Regions from separate parts of the Ruminococcus sp. RTP21198st1_G1_RTP21198_201120 genome, predicted to be linked through region 1. Evidence: predicted binding sites of a transcription regulator. Region 1 holds the regulator's gene; the other holds the start of a gene.
The links. Region 1 encodes HrcA, which represses chaperone genes, less so after heat shock. Its sites were predicted from a motif close to TGTTAGCACTCNNNNNNNNNGAGTGCTAACA; they were not measured.
Positions count from the first base shown of each region.

Region 2: the regulator HrcA is predicted to act here: its motif matches at 1,534-1,564, upstream of htpG (molecular chaperone HtpG).

Region 1 is NZ_JBCOMH010000010.1:55,626-59,028, forward strand. Features, by position in the region: gene AB5627_RS07965 (hypothetical protein) at 1-611, shown strand, start outside; gene AB5627_RS07970 (hypothetical protein) at 641-1,390, shown strand; gene hrcA (heat-inducible transcriptional repressor HrcA) at 1,642-2,670, shown strand; gene grpE (nucleotide exchange factor GrpE) at 2,693-3,265, shown strand; gene dnaK (molecular chaperone DnaK) at 3,329-3,403, shown strand, end outside.
Region 2 is NZ_JBCOMH010000017.1:51,018-54,420, reverse strand. Features, by position in the region: gene proS (proline--tRNA ligase) at 1-265, shown strand, start outside; gene AB5627_RS11450 (lysostaphin resistance A-like protein) at 342-1,367, opposite strand; gene htpG (molecular chaperone HtpG) at 1,620-3,403, shown strand, end outside.

The sequences.
Region 1 (3,403 bases):
GCGAGAGCCTTGCTATCGACATGACAGTGGCAAGCGAATATGACAATTCATCAGCTGTTGTTGAGATAGCAGGCGGCAATATGCACATGAAAATGAACTTTATGGGCGTGGATATGGACATCTATAATATCGACGGAGTTATGTACACACTTGACAGCGAGTCAAAAACGTATTACACTGTTGATATGGAAGAATCTATCGACGACTTCAAGAGCGAGATAGGCTACGGCATTAACGACAGCTACAAGTTCATAAGCTCTGAAACAACTGACGACGGTCTTATCTGCGAAACTTTTGAAAGCACAGAAGATCCTGATATGGAGCTTGAATCAGGCGTAACTCTCGACACAAGCGATTCTGACGATTATTCTTTCACAACAACATTCAAGTATTACTTCAATGCTGACACAAAGGATATTGTTAAGATAGAAACTATCTCTGACGGCTCAACGACTACTGTTACAATAAACTCATTCACAACTGAAAACGTTGAAGTCAAGCTCCCTGACGATTTTGACAGTTGGACAGAACAGTCTTTCGATAAGGACACTGAAGATATCCCTTATGACGCTGAACTCGATGTTGAGTCAGGCGCTGAGTCAGCCGAGTGATTCTTGTCATTTTTCGGAGGCAAAATATTATGAACAAGAAAATGGTAACTATTATTGCAGCTTTGGCAATGTGTACAGCAATGGCAGGCTGCACTGGGAACGATACTGCAAGCTCTTCAAAGGCTGAAACAACTACTACAACAACGGCTGCCGCAGAGTCTGCCGCTCCTGCTGAAAGCACAGCAGACGAAAGCACAGCTGACAGCACTTCCGCAAACGCAGGCACAACAGATTATGACGTTGACGGTGATTTCAGAGCTTTCGAGCAGATGAAAGACAAGTATGAGGGCAACTATCTTGCGAACCTTACAGGTCAGATGTCAAACAACGGCACAAAGTATACTATCTGCATAAAGGACGGCAAGGCTTATCAGGCACTCACAGTTCAGGGCATGAAGTCATACACAGTTTGCCCTGGCGACGGAAAGCTTTACAACGTTTCAGAAGGCACGACCACCTACAGTATCGAGGACGACGACGGAAATCAGTGGAAGTCAGCCGACATACTTTTCGGTGCGACACTCGATTTTGACCACGCATATATTGACACAACAACAAACGTTGTTCACGAGTATTATAACCTCGACAGCAGTGTTTCAGGCGGTGAGGGTCAGATAGTTTACGGCTTTGACGGCGCTACATATGACCTTAAGCAGGTAGTTCTGCTCCCAGAGGGTGCTGACGAATCAAGCGCAGTTTACTTCACTGTAGATTCCATAGGCGAAGCAGACGACAGCCTGCTTACTGTTCCTGATCTTTCTGCTTATACAAAAGAATAATTTTATCTGATCTTTTTCCAACATCGGGCGGACAGACCACTGCGGTCTGCCCGCTTTTTTGCATTTTCAGCAAAGTGTTGTGCAATATGACGGAAAAGAAATTCAAATATTTTTAAAATTTGTGAGAAAAATAGTCTTAAACCCCTTGACAAAATCGTCAAAAGGGTATAAACTATACTTAGCACTCGAGAAGAAAGAGTGCTAACACTTAAATACAATAAGTGCTAACAAGAAGAACGGGTGGTGAGCAAATGGACGACCGCAAGCTGAAAATACTTTCAGCGGTAGTCAATGAATATATCGTAACTGGCGAGCCTGTAGGCTCAAAGGCGATAATGGCTCACGTCAAAGCGTCCTCAGCGACCATAAGAAATGAAATGGCAGAGCTTGAGAAGCAAGGCTATCTCGAACAGCCACACACCTCCGCAGGCAGAATACCAACATATAAAGGCTACAGGCTTTATGTTGACCAGCTCATGGAACAAAACCAGCTTACAGCAAATGAAAAGAAGATGCTGGATTCAATGATACCGCAGGAATATGTCACAGAGGAAGACCTTGTGAACAAGGCTTCAATGGCATTGGCGGATCTTACGAAATGTGCGGCGGTGGTCGCAAACGCAACGCCAAAGTTCTCGCTTATCTCAAAGGTAGAGGTAATACCTACAGGAAAGAGAATGTACGTTATTTTGATGATAACGTCCAACGGCTCTATTAAGAATAAGGTTTGCCGATTGGAGTTCGACCTCAGTCAGGATCAGCTTGAGTTTTTTGATAACTTCGTAAAGGAAAATCTCAACGGCGTGCCTATCGACAGTCTTTCGGACGCTTATCTTGAAAAGCTCACAGAAGCAATGGGAACGTACATGATGACCCTTTCACCGCTTGTTTCCGAGATAATGAAGATGACAAAGGAAATGAGCAGCGTGTCTATCAAAGGTCAGAGTAATCTTCTCACCTGCAAGGACTTCAACCAAAATGAGATAATAAGCTTTCTCGATAATCAGAAGGAGCTTAAAGGATTTATTGACGAAACGTTCTCAGGGCTTCACGTTATGTTCTCCCCTGAGCGTGACGGGTTTGTTATCCACAACTCCTCTATTATAACAGCTCCGTTCTCAAAGGACGGCAAAACAGCAGGTGCGCTGGGGCTTATAGGTCCTATGAGGCTCGACTATGCGAAGTTTATCCCATATCTCGAGTATTTCACAGGAAAGATATCGGAAATGATATCCGAAAAGCCACAAGAGCAAAACAAAGAAGATGACGAAAACGAATAAAAAGAAAGGCAGGCGGCGTAAATTGAGTAAGGAAACTGAAAAGGACACCGAGCTTGAAAAAGAGGAAAACACCTCTGCTGAAAGCGAAGAAGTGAAAGAAGCGGCGGATACCGCAGAAAATGCCACTGAGGATACAGAGAAAAAGGCGGAGGAGAGCGAAACAGAAAAGCTGAAAAAAGAGCTTGCCGAAGCAAATGACAAGTATCTCAGACTTATGGCTGAATATGATAACTTCAGAAAAAGAAGCGCAAAGGAAAGACTGGAGCTTACAGACACAGCAAAGGGAAATGTGATAAACGGCTTCCTGCCGGTGTTTGATAACTTTGAAAGAGCGTTAGGCACAGAAACTCAGGACGCAGTTTATAAACAGGGTGTTGAAATGATCTTCAATCAGTTCAGCGACGCTCTGAAAAAACTCAACGTTGAGGTCATGGAGCTTGCGGGCAAGGAATTTGACCCGAACGTTGCAACGGCGGTCAGCACAGTTGACGACCCTGACCTGGGTGAAAATATTGTGGCGCAGGTGCTTCAAAACGGCTACACCATAGGCGGCAAGGTAATAAGACACGCAATGGTAATAGTAGCAAACCCATAAACAAAGACATCGGGACTTAAGGTCTTGATATAAATTAAGTAAATTTTGAAAGGACTTGATCTTATGAGCAAAATCATCGGTATAGATTTAGGTACAACAAACTCTTGTGTAGCAGTTATGGAGGGCGGCGAAGCCGTT
Region 2 (3,403 bases), on a different contig from region 1:
CCTTTATGCGAAGGCACTTGAAAACAGAGAAAGACGTACCTATGTTTGCAAGACACTTGACGAGATAACAAAGGCTCTTGAGGAAAAGGGCGACGGCTTTGTTAAGGCAATGTGGTGCGGCGATGAAGCTTGCGAGGATAAGGTAAAGGAACTCACAGGAGTAGGTTCAAGATGTATCCCGTTCGAGCAGGAAGAGATAGCAGATACCTGCGTATGCTGTGGAAAGCCTGCGAAGCATATGGTGCTTTGGGGCAAGGCTTATTAATAGGCTTTTTGGATAAAAAATATCGGGTGGCTGTCAATTTGTTATTGGCAGTCACCCGTTTTTTTGTTTGTGATTTTTAGCTGTTTGCTTGGACAAGACTCTTTATTATCGGTATGATAAGGCAGAGCATATATACTATAGTGGCAGGGTTTGTAAAGACGTATCTGCGACATTCTTTCGGTGTAAGCACGTTTTTGCTGTCATCAATGATAAGCTTTTTAAGGCTTGTGAAAAGAACCATAAAGCCCACCAGACCTATGACTATCTCAGCAACGCTCATGAATGTTTCATAGTGTTCAAGTCCTATCGCATCAGATATGGACGAGAAGTTTGCAAGCAGATTGTTTAGACAGTGTATTATAACTGTTGGCAGTATCGAGCCGCACTTTGCGGCGATAATAGCGTAAACAAGTCCTGTGCCGAATGCCGAAGCCGCCTGAGGAATATTTCCATGCATAAGTCCGAATGCAAGCGCTGAGAAAAGCACCGCCGCACCCCTTCCGTATGGGCTTAGAGCCGTGAGGATCGCTCCACGGTAGATAAATTCCTCCACGATAGGGGCTATTATCACAACGTATGAGAACTGCACTATTACTGCAATGGCAGAGGGCTGATGAATGGAAAAATCGCTTGTGGGAACTGTCACTCCGTTTTGACCAAGTATACCCGTGAGGATAGATATGAGCTGTGACAGCAGAATGTTTATCACAAAGCAGGCTGAAAACCATTTTAACCCTTTTACTGCCGTGCCTTTTTTCGGCTTTATGAAGCTTGATTCTCGTTTTCGGAAAAGTATAGCAAAAACTATCCCAAAAACAAGCACGCTCATAAGAGTGATAAACAAATTTGCCGTCATGGAAAAAGTAGTTGAACTTATAAAAGCGGTCTGCTTTTTCAGATAGCTGAGAACTGCCGAGTAGCTAAGAGTGAATTTTCCTGAGTGGTAAGTGTATGCAACGTAAAAGAATAACACTGCGAATATCCTGTTTAGCAGGTTGTATAAAATGAGCAGAAGTGAAATTTTCACGCAATCTATAGTAAGAAGTTTCTTTTCCTGCTGTTTTTCAGGGGTCAGCAGAGAAACAGACTTTTTGGTAGTCAAATATTATTCCTCCCTTGTTCGGTCTTATCTATATATTATAACACACAACATGGTGCTTTTGCAAATGGTATTTTGTCAGGTATGTGATGAAATGTTATGGATTTGTAAATAAATAAGAGAAATTTTGTGATAACTATTGCATTTTATCAACCTTGTTGTATAATATAATTAGCACTCAAATAGATAGAGTGCTAATTATATGGAACAGTATTCAAAGAAAGTAAAATATTATTAAGGAAAGGTCGAGATTTTATGCAGACAAAAGAATTTAAGGCAGAATCCAAAAGACTGCTTGATATGATGATCAATTCGATCTACACTCATAAGGAGATTTTTCTCAGAGAGATAATCTCAAATGCAAGCGACGCTATTGATAAGCTGTATTTCAAGTCCCTGACAGACACTTCTGTGGGAATGAAAAAGAGCGACTTCGCTATCAATATCGCTATCGACAAGGAAAACAGAACGCTTACAGTTTCTGATAACGGCATCGGTATGACTGAGGAAGATCTTGAAAACAACCTTGGTACTATCGCAAACTCAGGCTCGTTCGCTTTCAAGAAAGACAATGACCTTGGGGATGATGTTGATATCATCGGTCAGTTCGGTGTAGGCTTCTATTCTACTTTTATGGTAGCAAAGGAAGTTACCGTTGTAACAAAGGCTTTTGGCAGCGATCAGGCTTACAAGTGGACATCTGACGGTGTTGAGGGCTACACAATAGAAGAGTGTGACAAGCCTGACGGCGTCGGCACAACTATCACACTTAAACTCAAGGACGATACTGATGACGAGAAGTATTCAACATATCTTGATCAGTATCAGATACAGTCACTTGTAAAGAAATATTCTGACTACATCAGATTCCCTATCAGAATGGAAGTCGAGCATACTCATTATAATGAGGAGGGTAAAGAGCCTGAGGTACACAAGGCTATCGAAACCCTTAACAGCATGACCCCTATCTGGAAGAAGAACAAGAGCGAGCTAAAGGACGAGGATTACAACAACTTCTATATGGAGAAGTTCGGCGACTATGAGCCACCTGTTGCACATATCCATTCAAAGAACGAGGGCGTTGCCACATATGACGCACTGCTTTATATACCTGCCCGTGCGCCTTTTGACTATTACTCAAAGGACTATGAAAAGGGACTCCAGCTTTATTCAAGCGGTGTAATGATAATGGAAAAGTGTGCAGACCTGCTTCCTGACTGGTTCAGCTTTGTAAAGGGTGTTGTTGACTCTGAGGATCTCTCACTGAACATCTCCCGTGAGCTTTTACAGCAGGACAGACAGCTCAAGATAATCGCAAAGAACCTTGAAAAGTCCATAAAGAACGAGCTTGCAAAGCTTCTGAAAAACGATCGTGAGAAGTATGAGAAGTTCTACAGCGTATTCGGGCTTCAGTTCAAGTTTGGCATTTATCAGTCATACGGCGCTGCAAACGAAACTCTGAAAGATCTCCTTATGTTCCCGTCCTCATTTGACGGCAAGAACGTTACACTCAAAGAGTATGTTTCAAGAATGAAAGAAGATCAGAAAGAGATCTACTATGCCTGCGGCGAAACAAAGGAAAGGATCGAAATGCTCCCTCAGCTTGAAAAGATCAAGGATAAGGGCTATGAAGTTCTTTACTTTACACAGGACGTTGACGAGTTCGCTATCAAGGTGATGATAAACTATGACGGCAAGCCTTTCAAGTCCATAAGCGACGCTGATCTCGACCTTGACACAGAGGAAGAAAAGGAAGAGGCTAAAAAGCTTGACGAAGAGAACAAGGATATGTTCACTTTCATGCAGGAAGCTATCGCTGACAAGGTAAAGACAGTTCGTCTTTCAAAGAAGCTTAAAACTCACCCTGTTTGTCTTTCATCAGACGGCAGCATAACTATCGAAATGGAGAAGGTCCTCAACGCTATGCCTCAGAATGACGGCAATAAGGTAAAGGCTGAAAAGGCACTGGAGATAAATCCAAATCACCCTATCTTTGAGAAGCTGAAAGACCTCTATGCTAACGATAAGGACAAGCTGAA